Regions from separate parts of the Enterobacter oligotrophicus genome, predicted to be linked through region 1. Evidence: predicted binding sites of a transcription regulator. Region 1 holds the regulator's gene; the other holds the start of a gene.
The links. The regulator sigma-54, encoded in region 1, starts transcription at its own class of promoters, with help from an activator protein. The targets are predictions, from matches to a motif close to GTTGGCACANNTTTCGCTNT.
Positions count from the first base shown of each region.

Region 1 (7,254 bases):
AAAGGCATTGTTGAAGAAGGCCATAAAATTAAAGGCGCGGCTGGCTCAGTGGGGTTGCGTCATCTGCAGCAGTTGGGCCAACAGATCCAGTCACCGGATTTACCTGCATGGGAAGATAACGTAGGTGAATGGGTTGAAGAGATGAAACAGGAATGGCAAAACGATGTGGCGGTGCTGAAAGCCTGGGTGGACGCCAGAAAAAAATGACCCCGGCTTAACCGGGGTGCGCGAATACTGCGCCAACACCAGGGAAATCGTGGCTGCGCCTGATTTTTCGTGTTGTTTTCGCTTGGACGCCGCCTGAATATTTAGGCCGCACGCAGATAAGATAGCAAATCTTAAATAGTTTGTTACATGAATCAGTGAAATGTGTGAAGCATAGCGTTTTAATCAGAATTTTTAATGTGCTTCAGTAGGTTGCAAAGAAGGATCGTCATGATGAAAAAGATTGGTGTCGTGCTGAGTGGTTGCGGTGTTTACGATGGTTCAGAGATACATGAAGCCGTCATCACGCTGCTGGCATTGTCCCGACAGGGCGCAGAGGTTGTCTGCTTTGCACCGGATAAAAGCCAGGCCGATGTGGTTAACCATCTCACCGGTGAGCCGATGGCGGAAACGCGAAAAGTCCTGATTGAGGCCGCACGCATTGCGCGGGGAGATATTCATCCACTGGCGCAGGCCGATGCCGCGGAGCTTGATGCGTTAATTGTGCCGGGGGGCTTTGGTGCGGCGAAAAATCTCAGCACCTTTGCGACTCAGGGGGCGGAGTGTGTGGTCGATCCGGATTTAAAGGCACTGTCTCAGGCGATGCACGCAGCGGGCAAGCCTCAGGGCTTTATCTGTATTGCTCCGGCCATGCTGCCAAAAATTTTTGATTTTCCTCTGCGCCTGACCATCGGAACGGACATTGATACTGCCGAAATTATCGAGGATATGGGGGGCGAACATGTCCCTTGTCCGGTGGATGATATTGTTGTGGATGAAGAGAATAAAATCGTCACTACGCCAGCGTATATGCTGGCACAAACGCTCTCTGAAGCCGCCACGGGCATTGAAAAGCTGGTGGAGCGAGTTTTGGTTCTTGCTGAATGAGCCGTAAATTTACTGCAGGCGCATGGGTGAAACGCATCCTGTTACGCATCGTTATCGTGCTGGCAGTGTTCTGGGGGGGCGGTATCGCCCTGTTCAGTATCCTGCCCGTGCCGTTTTCTGCCGTCATGGTCGAGCGTCAGCTTAGCGCCTGGTTTACCGGTGATTTCAGCTATGTTGCCCATTCTGACTGGGTGGGGATGGATGAAATCTCACCCTGGATGGGCCTGGCGGTCATTGCGGCAGAAGATCAGAAGTTCGCGGAACACTGGGGATTCGACGTGGCGGCAATCGAGAAGGCGCTTGACCATAACGAACGTCATGAAAACCGCGTGCGAGGTGCGTCGACCTTGTCGCAGCAGACGGCGAAAAATATGTTTTTATGGGACGGTCGAAGCTGGGTGCGAAAAGGGCTGGAAGCGGGTCTGACCCTGGGGATAGAAACAGTCTGGAGCAAAAAACGGATTTTGACCGTCTACCTGAATATCGCGGAGTTTGGCGACGGTGTGTTTGGCGTTGAAGCTGCTGCACAGCGATATTTCAATAAGCCTGCCAGCCGCCTGAGTATGTCCGAAGCTGCGCTATTAGCTGCCGTTTTACCCAATCCAATTCGCTTTAAGGCCAATGCCCCGTCAGGTTACGTGCGTAGCCGTCAGGCGTGGATCATGCGGCAGATGCGCCAGTTAGGTGGGGAAGGGTTTATGGAGAGAAATAAGCTGATGTAGGGCGGGTAAGCGTAGCGCCACCCGCCAGAAAAGCAGTTGTTAGTCTTCGTCAAACCCGGCGTTAAACAGCGCAATCACCGCCGCCAGCGCTTCCTCTTCCTGCGGGCCGGTGGCTTCAACTTCAATCTGACGGCCTTTAGCGGAGTCCAGCATCAGCAGCGCAATCACGCTGTTTGCTTCCGCTTCTGTGCCTTCATCATTACGCAGCAGAACTTCGGCATCGAAACCCTGCATTAACTCAAACAGCTTCATTGCCGGGCGCGCGTGCATGCCCAGCTTATTGGTGATCTCAACGGTCTGTTTTACGGTCATGTTTTGCGTTTTTCCAGCGTGCGATGACGGGACTGAACGTTCTTCCCGCGTGAGCGGAAGTAATCGGCCAGCTGTTCGGCAATGTAGACCGAACGATGTTTACCACCGGTACAGCCAATCGCCACCGTCAGGTAGCTACGATTGTTTGTCTCCAGCATAGGTAACCATAGCTCAAGGTAGCTTCGCGTCTGGTAGATAAAATTGTGAACTTCTGTGTGTCTGTCGAGGAACGCCGCCACGGGTTTATCCAGACCGGTCATCGGACGCAGTTTAGGGTCCCAGTGCGGGTTTGGCAGGAAGCGCACGTCGAAAACATAATCCGCATCGATAGGAATACCATGCTTAAAGCCGAAGGATTCGAACACCATCGTCAGCTCGCGCTCGCGTTTACCCAACAAGCGGGTACGCAGCATTTCCGCCAGTTCATGTACCGACATCTCAGAGGTGTCGACAATCAGATCGGCACGGGAGCGCAGTGGTTCCAGCAAATCGCTCTCTTCGTCGATGGCACTTTCCAGAGAGAGGTTTTTACTGGAAAGAGGATGCAAACGACGGGTGTCGCTGTAGCGACGGATCAGCGTATTACGATCGGCATCAAGGAACAGCAACTGCGGAGAGAAAGCCTCCGGCAGATTACTCATCGCCTGCTCAAAAACTTCCGGGGATTCAGGCATGTTACGGACGTCAATACTGACGGCAGCAGAGATTTGCCTGTCTGCAAGTGTCCTCGCCAGCTCAGGCAACAACACCACCGGCAGGTTATCTACGCAGTAAAAGCCCATATCTTCCAGCGCACGCAGGGCAACGGACTTTCCCGATCCCGAGCGGCCGCTGACGATCATCAACACCATGTTCCATTTCTCCTCAGGACAACAGATGTGAAGGCCATCTCCCGATTATGCATCATCCTGACTGCCTTCTGCTTCGGTGATAATTTGATAGAGCTCTTCATCACTTTGGGCTGAGCGCAGGCGACGGCAGATCGTTTTATCAGCCAGACGTTTGGCAACCAGCGACAGCGTATGCAGATGGGTCTTAGTCTGATCTGCTGGCACCAGCAGCGCGAAGAGGAGATCGACAGGCTGGTTGTCAATGGCGTCGAAGGCAATAGGCGTTTCCAGCTGGACAAACACACCGACGGCACGCAAGGTGTCCTCTTCCAGTTTGCCATGCGGGATCGCAATGCCGTTGCCGATGCCGGTACTGCCCATTTTTTCTCGGGTCAGGATCGCTTCAAACACCACCTGCGGCGGCAGGCCCAGCTGTTTTGCGGCCAGTTCACTGATGATCTCCAGCGCACGTTTTTTGCTCTGGCAGTGAACACCACTGCGGGTACATTCCTGGTTAAGGACATTGCTCAGTTGAAGAGCGGAATCGTTGTTCATCATAATTTCACCTAAGCGCTAACTGTACAAACGGCCTGTTGTGTTTCACAACAGGCCTTACTGCACCCGTTAACTGCCCGGACAATTAGTGTTGTTTCAGTTTATCTTTATGTTTATTGAGCTGTCGCGCAAGTTTATCAATCAAGCCGTCGATAGCCGCGTACATGTCTTGCCCTTCCGCACTGGCATGGAGTTCGCCCCCGTTCACGTGTAGGGTCGCATCCGAGATATGAGTCACTTTCTCCACTTTCAACACAATATAGACCTGGTTGATCCTTTCGAAATACTGTTCGAGTTTTGCGAACTTTGTGTTCAAAAATTCGCGTAAAGCCTCAGTAATCTCGACGTTGTGTCCTGTGATATTGAGCTGCATAGTGTCTTCCTTATCGGTTGTGTCAGACCAGTTGTTTACGCTGGTTAGACGGCGGAATGGATAAAGACTCTCGATACTTCGCAACAGTACGACGTGCCACCATAATACCCTGATCGGACAGCATGGTGGTTAACTTACTGTCACTCAGTGGCTTCGCGGGATTCTCCGCGGCGATTAACTTCTTCACCAGTGCGCGAATCGCCGTTGACGAGGCTTCGCCGCCGCCTTCGGTATTCACGTGGCTGGAGAAGAAATACTTAAGCTCAAAAATACCGCGTGGACTGTGCAGATACTTCTGTGTGGTCACGCGGGAAATGGTTGATTCGTGCATCTCGACGGCCTGGGCGATATCTGCCAGCACCATCGGTTTCATATACTCTTCGCCCTGCTCAAAGAACGCCTGCTGCTGTTCGACAATACAACGGCTTACGCGCAGCAGCGTATCATTTCGGCTCTCCAGACTTTTGATCAACCATCGTGCTTCCTGCAAATTGCTACGAATATATTGGTTGTCGGCATCGTTACGTGCGCTGGTGCACATGGAGGCGTACTGCTGATTGATTTGCAGGCGAGGAATGCTGTCTGAGTTCAGTTCAACGACCCAGCGGCCATTGTGTTTTCTCACCAGCACGTCGGGAATGACATATTCCGGTTCGCTGGTCTGGATCGATTGGCCGGGGCGTGGATCGAGAGACTGGATCAGATTAACCGCCTCTTTCAGCACCTCTTCTTTCAGGCGCGTGACGCGCATCAGGGTGCGGAAATCATGGTTAGCCAGCAGATCCAGATGATCGCTGATAATTAAGCGCGCTTCTTCAATCCACGGTGTCTCTTTGGCGAACTGCGATAGCTGGATCAGCAGGCAATCGCGGAGATCTTTCGCGGCAACACCTACCGGGTCGAAACGCTGAATACGCTTCAATACGGCCTCGATCTCTTCGAGTTCGATCTCGTCATCACCGATGCTTTCCAGGATATCGTCCAGCGTGACCGTCAAGTAGCCGGTGTCATCAACGGCATCCACAATGGAGGTGGCAATGGCGCGGTCGGTATCGGAGAAGGGCGTTAATTCTACCTGCCACATCAGGTAATCCTGCAGTGACTGCGTGGTTTCGCCCTGATAGACCGGTAACTCATCGTCCTGGTAGTCTGCACGCGTTCCGGAAGGGGTTCCGGCGGTGTAGATTTCATCCCAACTGGCATCCAGCGGTAGCTCGTCCGGCATCTCTTTTTGTTCGAGCGCGTCAACGGTGTCGAGCGTTTCAGTGTCCTGCGTTTGCTGCGTGTCTACCTCGTCATGAAGATCGGTTTGCTCCAGCAACGGATTGCTGTCCAGCGCTTGCTGGAGCTCCTGCTGGAGTTCTAACGTGGACAGCTGCAACAGACGGATCGCCTGTTGTAACTGCGGCGTCATCGCCAGTTGTTGGCTGAGCCGTAATTGCAAACCTTGCTTCATGTTCAGAGCGTTTTTCTCCGGTCCGGCGTTAAGTTACCTCTACCCTATCAGAGTCTGAAGTCTTCCCCAAGGTACACGCGCTTAACATGCTCATCTTCGAGGATTTGCTGCGGCGTACCGTGGGCAATCAGATGGCCCTGGCTGACAATATAGGCGCGTTCACACACGGCCAGCGTTTCACGAACGTTGTGGTCAGTGATCAGTACGCCCAGCCCGCTGTCGCGCAGGTGCTCAATAATACGTTTGATATCGATAACGGAGATCGGGTCAACGCCTGCAAACGGTTCATCCAGCAGGATGAATTTTGGGTTTGCGGCCAGCGCACGCGCAATCTCAACGCGACGACGTTCACCACCGGAAAGCGCCTGGCCGAGGCTGTCGCGCAGGTGTTCAATATGAAACTCTTCCATCAGCTCGTTAGCGCGGTCAGTGCGCTGTTCGCTGGTCAGATCGTCCCGGATTTGCAGCACGGCCATCAGGTTATCGAAAACGCTTAACCGACGGAAAATGGACGCTTCCTGTGGCAGATAGCCGATTCCACGACGCGCGCGTGCATGCAGCGGCAGCAGGCTAATGTCTTCGTCGTCGATGATAATGTTGCCTGCATCACGCGACACAATACCGACCACCATGTAGAAGGTGGTGGTTTTACCCGCGCCGTTAGGGCCAAGTAAACCCACAATTTCGCCGGAGTTGACGGTCAGGCTGACATCTTCGACGACGCGGCGACCCTTATAGGCTTTCGCAAGATTTTTTGCAGTTAATGTTGCCATATCGAATTAGTTACTCTTTTTCTGTGCCGGGGCCTGGTCTTTGCCTTTGTCCTGCAGCTGTGACGGAACAAGCACGGTGGTAACGCGTTTGCCTTTCTCGCTGGAGGCCTGCATTTTCTGCTCTTTCACCAGGTAGGTGATCTTGTCGCCGGTGATGTTGCTGTCCAGCTGCTCCAGGTAGGCGTTGCCGGTCAGAATGACAAGATCCTTCGCCAGTTCATAATGCATATGCGTGGCGTGGCCTTTGACCGGCTTGCCGTTGTCCTGCATCTGGTAGAACGTGGCAGGATTGCCATAGCCATCAATGATCTCTTTGCCCTGCTCGCCGCCCGGACGGGTTACGACCACTTTATCGGCGTTAATTTTGATGGTGCCTTGGGTCATCACGACGTTGCCCGTAAAGGTCACGACGTTACCCTGCATATCCAGAGACTGCGTATCCGATTCAATATGAATCGGTTGTTCGGTATCACCCGTCACAGCAAGCGCGGGAAGAGTGGTCGCCAGCAGTGCGCTGGCGATAATAACTTTAAGGCTGAGTTTGTTTGTTTTGAATTTCATAGGAGGTTCTAACCTTTTCAATCAGCTCGGCGTTTTTGCTGCGTAAGTTACCGCGCATTCTCAGACCGCTGGAATTAAATGTTGTGCCATAAAGGGTGACCAGATCCTGCGACGTAACGTCCTGGGTAACCAGGTTGATCTGGGCATTATCCGTTGTGATTTTGCGCAGTTGCGAGTCAGCGGTCAGGGCGTTGACTTCAACATGGCCATACAGATAAAGCATACGGTCATTCGTCAGTTTTGCCCGGTCAGATTTGATCGACCACGTCGGTACTTTATCGGTATCAAAAGTGGTCATAACGGGTTGGGTAAACCAGGAGACGCCATCTTCTGAAAAATATTCCACGTGTTGGGCAATCAGGCGATAGTTCAGTGCACCTTCCGGGCTATACACCACGGTGTCGCTGTGATCGCTTTTGTATGTTGGATCGCTCGTGTTGACCACTTCTGTTTGCGTATCGTCACGGTCAGCAAGATTTACGCCAATCAATACCAGGGCGACAAGCGAAAGCAGAATGATAACCCAACGTCTGGTTTTACTCATATCGATTGCCCTTTGGCCTCATCAAGCCGGCCCTGC
Region 1 covers NZ_AP019007.1:1,914,874-1,922,127, reverse strand. The annotation lists gene arcB (aerobic respiration two-component sensor histidine kinase ArcB) at 1-207, shown strand, start outside; gene elbB (isoprenoid biosynthesis glyoxalase ElbB) at 439-1,092, shown strand; gene mtgA (monofunctional biosynthetic peptidoglycan transglycosylase) at 1,089-1,814, shown strand; gene npr (PTS phosphocarrier protein NPr) at 1,854-2,126, opposite strand; gene rapZ (RNase adapter RapZ) at 2,123-2,977, opposite strand; gene ptsN (PTS IIA-like nitrogen regulatory protein PtsN) at 3,023-3,514, opposite strand; gene hpf (ribosome hibernation promoting factor) at 3,597-3,884, opposite strand; gene rpoN (RNA polymerase factor sigma-54) at 3,907-5,340, opposite strand; gene lptB (LPS export ABC transporter ATP-binding protein) at 5,388-6,113, opposite strand; gene lptA (lipopolysaccharide ABC transporter substrate-binding protein LptA) at 6,120-6,674, opposite strand; gene lptC (LPS export ABC transporter periplasmic protein LptC) at 6,643-7,218, opposite strand; gene kdsC (3-deoxy-manno-octulosonate-8-phosphatase KdsC) at 7,215-7,254, opposite strand, start outside.

Region 2 (7,254 bases), 1.9 Mb from region 1:
TTCACCCTGCTGCACCGGCTCCAGGCCGTTGACGGTTTTGATCAGCGTGGATTTACCGGAGCCGGACGGCCCACACACTACCACCACATCGCCTTTTTTCACTTCGGTAGAGCAGTCGGTCAGCACCTGAAAGTGCCCATACCATTTAGAAACATTTTTCAGGGAAATCATTACACAGTCCTTTTCTTCAGCCAGCTGACCAACAGCGACGCGCTTAAACTAATCACGAAATAGACCCCACCCGCGAAGAGGATCATCTCGACCTGCGTACCATCACGTTCACCGATGGTGGATGCGGTACGGAAGAAGTCTGCCAGGCTCAACACGTAGACCAGCGAGGTATCCTGGAACAGCACGATGCCCTGAGTCAGCAGGAGCGGTACCATGGCGCGAAACGCCTGCGGCAGAATAATGAGCTGCATTGACTGCCAGTGCGTCATCCCCAGCGCCAGCGCAGCGCTGGACTGCCCACGGGAGATACTCTGGATGCCCGCGCGGATAATCTCTGAGTAGTAAGCGGCCTCGAACATCGAGAATGCCACCATCGCGGAGATCAGACGGATATCAGTTTTGGGTGACAGGCCCAGTACATTCTGTAAGAAGCCTGGAACAATCAGGTAAAACCACAGCAGCACCATCACCAGCGGAATGGAACGGAAGACGTTAACGTAAGCGGTGGCAAACCAGGCGAGCGGTTTAAAGCTCGACAGGCGCATCACCGCCAGCAGGGTGCCCCAGACGATACCCACGATGATGGCGATAACGGTGATCTTTAAGGTGATCACCAGGCCATCCAGCAGATACGGCATGGAAGGAACGATAGAACTCCAGTCAAACTCGTACATTATTTGCCCCCCAGATTGCCCGGCAGGCGAACTTTGCGTTCAACCAGGTTCATCACCAGCATGATGAATGCGTTTATCAGAACATACGCGAGCGTGATCGCCGTGAAGGATTCCCACGCATGGGCGGAATAATCCAGCAATTTACCGGCCTGAGCCGCCATATCCACCAGACCGATAGTGGAGGCGATGGCCGAGTTTTTCACCAGGTTCATCATCTCTGAGGTCATGGGCGGCACGATAACGCGATAAGCGTTTGGCAGCAGCACGTAGCGGTAGGTTTGTGGCAGCGTGAGCCCCATCGCCAGACCGGCATTTTTTTGCCCGCGCGGCAGTGACTGAATGGCGGCACGCACCTGCTCGCAAACGCGCGCAGCGGTAAACAGCCCCAGACAGAGCATGGAGGAGACAAAGAACTGCACGTTAGGGTCCAGTTCTGCCTTAAACCACATGCCAAGATTTTCCGGCAGCAGTTCCGGCACAACCAGATACCACGTAAAGAATTGCACGATCAGCGGAACGTTACGGAACAGTTCCACATACAGCGTGCCAACAGAAGAGAGTAAACGGTTAGGAACGGTGCGCAGAATACCGAACAGCGAACCGACAAGAAACGCGATGATCCACGCCGTTATCGATAACGCAACGGTGACCTGAAAGCCGCTCCACAGCCAGCCAAGATAGGTGGTGTTGCCGAACGGGGCTTGTTGCAGAAAAATGCCCCAGTTCCAGTCGATTGACATAATAAACTCCGGAAAAAAAAGGGTAGCAGCGCTACCCTCGAAGATTGGTGAGAAGCTCATTTTCGCGCTGAGTGGGGAACGACCACTCAACGTATAGTCTGTCCATGCTTCCCGACAATCGAGAGGGCAGGAGATCCCGCCCCTGTTGTTCTAATTAGTTAAGAGCTTTGTCATTAGGTGATTTGAACAGCGCTTTCATGTCGTCAGACAGTTCGAAGTTCATATTGAGGTTTTTTGGTGGAATTGGGTTTTTGAACCACTTATCGAACCATTTTTCCGCTTCGCCGGATGTCTGAACCTGAGCGATGGTGTCATCGATCAGCTTTTTGAAGTCGGCGTCGCCTTTACGCAGCATACAGCCGTACGCTTCTTTTGATTGCGGAGTGCCGACGATTTCCCAGTTGTCTGGTTTCTTCGCTTTCGCACGTTCACCCGCCAGCAGGGCATCGTCCATCATAAACGCGACGGCGCGACCGCTTTCCAGGGTACGGAAGGAGTCGCCGTGGTCTTTCGCGCTGATGATGCGCATGTCCATTTTCTTCTCGTCATTCAGTTTGTGCAGGAGCACTTCTGAGGTCGTACCGGAGGTGACAACAACGGCTTTACCTTTCAGGTCAGCAAAATCTTTGATCTCACCGCCTTTTTTCGTCAGCAGACGCGTACCTACCACGAAAATGGTGTCGGAGAAGGCGGCCTGCTTCTGGCGCTCAAGGTTGTTGGTGGTGGAGCCACACTCAAAATCGAAGGTGCCGTTTTGCAGCAGAGGAATACGGTTTTGTGAAGTGATAGGGATCAGCTTCACCTGCAGGTCAGGTTTGTTCAGCTTTTTCTTCACAGCTTCAACGATGGCGTTGGAGTAATCCTGTGAATAGCCCACGACTTTTTGCGTGTTGTCGTAGTAAGAGAACGGGACAGAAGATTCACGGTGGCCGACCACGATCACGCCATTTTTGGCAATCTTGTCGAGAGTGCTTCCTGCTGCCGGAGCGTCTGCAGCGTGTACCGCGCCCGCGGACATTCCCATAACCAGCATTGCTGTGGCCAGTTTACGTAATTGCATACCCAACTCCTTTCTTATCAGCGCCAGTGACGCATTGATACCCATTGTGATGTTGTTATATCTCGCGCTATGCGAGTGCAGTGTTATGCATGCTTGTTAACATTTAGTCTGGCTTAATGTAAAGATTTTGCTGCGTTATTGTTTATTTTTGCGAAGCGCGCCGCACCATTCAGAGGCAAAAATCTCTCGTTGCACCGTTTCGGTGCTACCGATGATCTACGCTGGTGCGACAAGGTTGCACGTTAAGCCAAACTGCGTTTGCGTGAATAAACAAAGCAATAGGCGTGCCAGATTGAGTATTAGGGGGAATTGTCGGGTGGCGGCTGCGCCTTACCCGACCTACGGGAATGGAAATGTAGGCCGGGTAAGGCGCAGCCGCCACCCGGCAACAGAAGGTAAGGCTATTTACGACGCTGACGCAGACTCATTAACACCGCGCCAAAGCCGAACAGCGTGGTCAAAATCCACAGCGGCCAGTTGCCGGTACGGGCGTACGGTGTCAGACCGGTGGTTGGCGTAACGCTGGTGGTCAGCACCTCGCGGGTGAACTGCGGGATCATCGCCTGAATTTCCCCCTGCGGCCCAATCACGGCGGTGATACCGTTGTTGGTGCTGCGCAGCAGCGGACGCGCCAGCTCCAGAGAACGCATACGCGCCATCTGGAAGTGCTGCCACGGGCCAATCGACTTACCAAACCAGGCATCATTAGAGATAGTCAGCAGGTAATCGGTATCCGGGCGGAAGTTATCGCGCACCTGCTCGCCGAGGATAATTTCGTAGCAGATGGCTGCCGTCAGGGCAAAGCCGTGCGCGTGCAGCTGCGGCTGAACATACGGACCGCGGCTGAAGGAGGACATCGGCAGATCAAAGAACGGTGCCAGCGGGCGCAAAATCGACTCCAGTGGAACAAACTCGCCAAACGGAACCAGATGGTTTTTGTTATAGCGATTAGTGGAGTTATAGCTGTACCTACTGTCTTTGCCGAGCGTAATGATCGTGTTGTACGTGTCATAGCGGTTCTGCTGGTTCAGGCGTGCATCAACGATCCCGGTGATCAGCGTGCTGCCGCGCGCGCGAAGCAGATCGTCCATCATCTTCAGGAACGGCTGCTGGTTGATTTCCAGGTCAGGGATCGCCGACTCCGGCCAGATAATTAACTGCGATTTGCCCATCACGGCTTCGGTGGCATTGGCATAGATTTTCAGCGTGTTAATCAGCTGATTTTCATCCCACTTCAACGACTGGGGAATATTACCCTGCACCATAGAAACCTGGGTTGCGCGCTCTGGCTCCAGGGTGAACCACTGGATATAACGCAGCGGGAAGGGCAGGGCAAATAGCACCAGCGCCGTAACCAGCGGTTTCCAGTTGCGCGTGACCAGCGCCAGCACCAGCAGGCCGCTGACCATCATCAGCAGGAAGTTAATCGCCTCAACGCCCATCACGGGTGCCAGCCCTTTCAGCGGGCCGTCAATCTGGCTGTAGCCGAACTGCAGCCACGGGAAGCCGGTCAGTACCCAGCCACGCAGGAATTCTGTGATTTGCCAGACGACCGGTGCCGCAATGGCGACGCGCAGCCAGGTGGTTTTCGGCCACAGGCGAGACAGGATACCGGCGAACAGGCCGGTATAGAGCGAGAGATAGGCGGCGAGCAGCACCACCAGGAAGACGTTCACCGGACCCGGCATACCGCCAAACTGCGCGATACTGACGTAGACCCAGTTGATGCCGGAACCAAACAGCCCCAGCCCCCAGAAGTAGCCAATGGCGGCTGCCTGAACCGGACGGCGATTCAGGGTTAACCCCTGTAGCCCCATCAGAGAGAAGATGGCGGCGGGCCAGATATCGTAAGGAGAAAAAGCCAGCGTACCGCTGGCTCCGAGTAACAACGCCAGCAGCAAACGGACGCGCTGGCGTTCAAAGAGTGGGGCAAATGCCATTTACATTAATCTTCCAGTTTTGGCACCGGTGAGTCGTCCGGCATTCTGACGTGAACCTGTATAATACGTCGGCTGTCGGCCATGGCGACCTTAAACTGGTAACCGTCGATGTCAACGGTCTCGCCACGAGCCGGAAGATGACCAAAGGCCTGCATCACCAGTCCGCCAATGGTATCCACCTCTTCATCGCTGAAGTGGGTGCCGAAGGTGTCGTTGAAATCCTCAATCGAGGCCAGCGCGCGTACGGTCCAGGTGTGGCGGCTGAGCTGACGGAAGTCGATATCCTCTTCTTCGTCATACTCGTCTTCGATTTCGCCCACGATCAGCTCAAGGATATCCTCGATGGTGACCAGACCGGACACGCCACCGAATTCATCAATAACAATCGCCATGTGGTAGCGCTGAGAGCGAAACTCTTTCAGCATCCGATCCACACGTTTACTTTCCGGCACAACCACGGCCTGGCGTAACACTTTTTCCATGCTGAAGGCTTCGGCATCGCTGCGCATAAACGGCAGCAGATCTTTAGCCATCAAAATCCCTTCGATGTGATCTTTGTCTTCGCTAATGACCGGGAAACGCGAGTGGGCGGATTCGATGATCACATCGAGGCACTCGTCCAGGGTCTGGTTACGTTTCAGGGTGATCATCTGCGAGCGGGGGATCATGATATCGCGGACGCGCTGGTCGGCGATGTCCATAACCCCTTCGAGCATTTCGCGCGTATCTTCGTCGATAAGGTCGTTTTGCCCGGAATCACGAATCAGCTCCAGCAGTTCATCACGGTTTTTCGGTTCGCCGTGGAAAAGCTGGTTCAGAATGAGGGAGAAAAATCCCTTTTTACTGGTTGTCGTGTCGCTACTGTGTGAATTGTCGTCGCTCATGGCGTTTGTTAAGGGTTCTCTTGTTAGTTCAACGTTTACCGCCGCGCTATGTCCTTACGCGGCGGCATGTTAGCCAGCCGGTTGACTGACTATTCTTTCTCGGCAATGTACGGGTCCTCATAGCCCAGAGCAAGCATTATCTCTGTCTCAAGGGACTCCATCTCTTCCGCTTCATCATCTTCAATGTGATCGTAGCCCAGCAGGTGCAGGCTACCGTGTACCACCATATGCGCCCAGTGCGCGTCGAGCGGCTTTTGCTGCTCTTTGGCTTCCTGCTCAACCACCTGACGGCAGATGATCAGGTCGCCCAGCAGCGGCATTTCAATCCCCGGAGGCGCTTCGAACGGGAAAGAGAGCACATTGGTCGGCTTATCTTTCCCGCGGTAGGTCAGGTTAAGCTCGTGGCTTTCCGCTTCATCCACCAGGCGAATCGTCACTTCTGATTCTTCCTGAAACTGGGGGATAACCGCATCCAGCCATTTCTGAAACTGTGCCTCATCTGGCATGCCGGAATTATCTTCACAGGCCAGCTGTAAATCGAGGATCACCTGACTCATTTCTGTTCTTGCTCCTGCGCATCGCGCTTACGTTCTGCGGCCAGTTCGGCCTTACGTTTTTGTTCCGCCTCTTCCCAGGCTTCATAGGCGTTAACGATGCGCGCGACCACCGGATGGCGGACGACGTCTTCGCTGTGGAAGAAGTTAAAGCTGATTTCATCGACTTCGGACAGCACTTCAATCGCGTGGCGCAGGCCAGATTTGGTGCTGCGCGGCAGGTCAATCTGGGTGATGTCGCCGGTGATGACCGCTTTCGAGTTAAAGCCGATACGCGTCAGGAACATCTTCATCTGTTCGATGGTGGTGTTCTGGCTCTCATCAAGAATGATGAACGCATCGTTGAGCGTGCGGCCGCGCATGTAGGCGAGCGGGGCGACTTCAATCACGTTACGCTCAATGAGCTTCTCTACTTTCTCAAAGCCTAACATCTCGAACAGGGCGTCATAAAGCGGGCGCAGATACGGGTCCACTTTCTGACTTAAATCACCCGGCAGGAAGCCGAGTTTTTCACCCGCTTCGACGGCAGGGCGAGTCAGCAGAATTCGACGGATTTCCTGGCGCTCCAGCGCATCAACCGCAGCGGCAACCGCCAGATAGGTTTTCCCCGTACCCGCCGGACCCACGCCGAAGGTGATGTCATGGTCGAGGATGTTGGCAATGTACTGCGCCTGGTTCGGCGTGCGTGGTTTAATCACGCCGCGTTTGGTCTTGATGTTGATCGCTTTGCCGTAGTCCGGCACGCTTTCCGCGCTCTGCTCAAGCACGCGCGCCTCTTTAATGGCGAGGTGGATCTGTTCCGGTTCGATATCCTGCGTTTCGCCACGCATCGGGGCGGTATCAACATACAGACTGCGAAGAATATCTGCAGCGGCATTGACGCAGATGCTGCGTCCGGTGAGTTTGAAATGGTTATCGCGACGATTGATTTCGATACCCAGACGTCGCTCAAGTTGTTTGATGTTGTCATCAAACGGCCCGCACAGGCTCAGCAGGCGAGCGTTGTCTGCGGGCGTTAGGCTAATTTCACGCGTATCTATGTTCAAACTGTTCCTCTTTGAGTAGTTAACTTACCCGGTGGCACCTGGCGTAATAAAACGGTCATTACCGAAATTATTCACGCCACAGAATAAAGGCGCAAGCGTTGCGGATGATATTGGGGGCAATGAGAGGAAATACAAGGCCTGCCGGAAGGGCAGGCCATAAGGACTATGGCTGGTAAATCCCCACG
Region 2 covers NZ_AP019007.1:3,826,050-3,833,303, forward strand. The annotation lists gene EoCCA6_RS18295 (amino acid ABC transporter ATP-binding protein) at 1-171, opposite strand, end outside; gene gltK (glutamate/aspartate ABC transporter permease GltK) at 171-845, opposite strand; gene EoCCA6_RS18305 (amino acid ABC transporter permease) at 845-1,585, opposite strand; gene EoCCA6_RS18310 (amino acid ABC transporter substrate-binding protein) at 1,740-2,645, opposite strand; gene lnt (apolipoprotein N-acyltransferase) at 3,047-4,585, opposite strand; gene corC (CNNM family magnesium/cobalt transport protein CorC) at 4,591-5,469, opposite strand; gene ybeY (rRNA maturation RNase YbeY) at 5,559-6,026, opposite strand; gene EoCCA6_RS18335 (PhoH family protein) at 6,023-7,069, opposite strand; gene miaB (tRNA (N6-isopentenyl adenosine(37)-C2)-methylthiotransferase MiaB) at 7,233-7,254, opposite strand, start outside.
Region 2: EoCCA6_RS18310 (amino acid ABC transporter substrate-binding protein) is a predicted target of sigma-54. The motif match lies at 2,918-2,937, and genes of this name have one in related genera.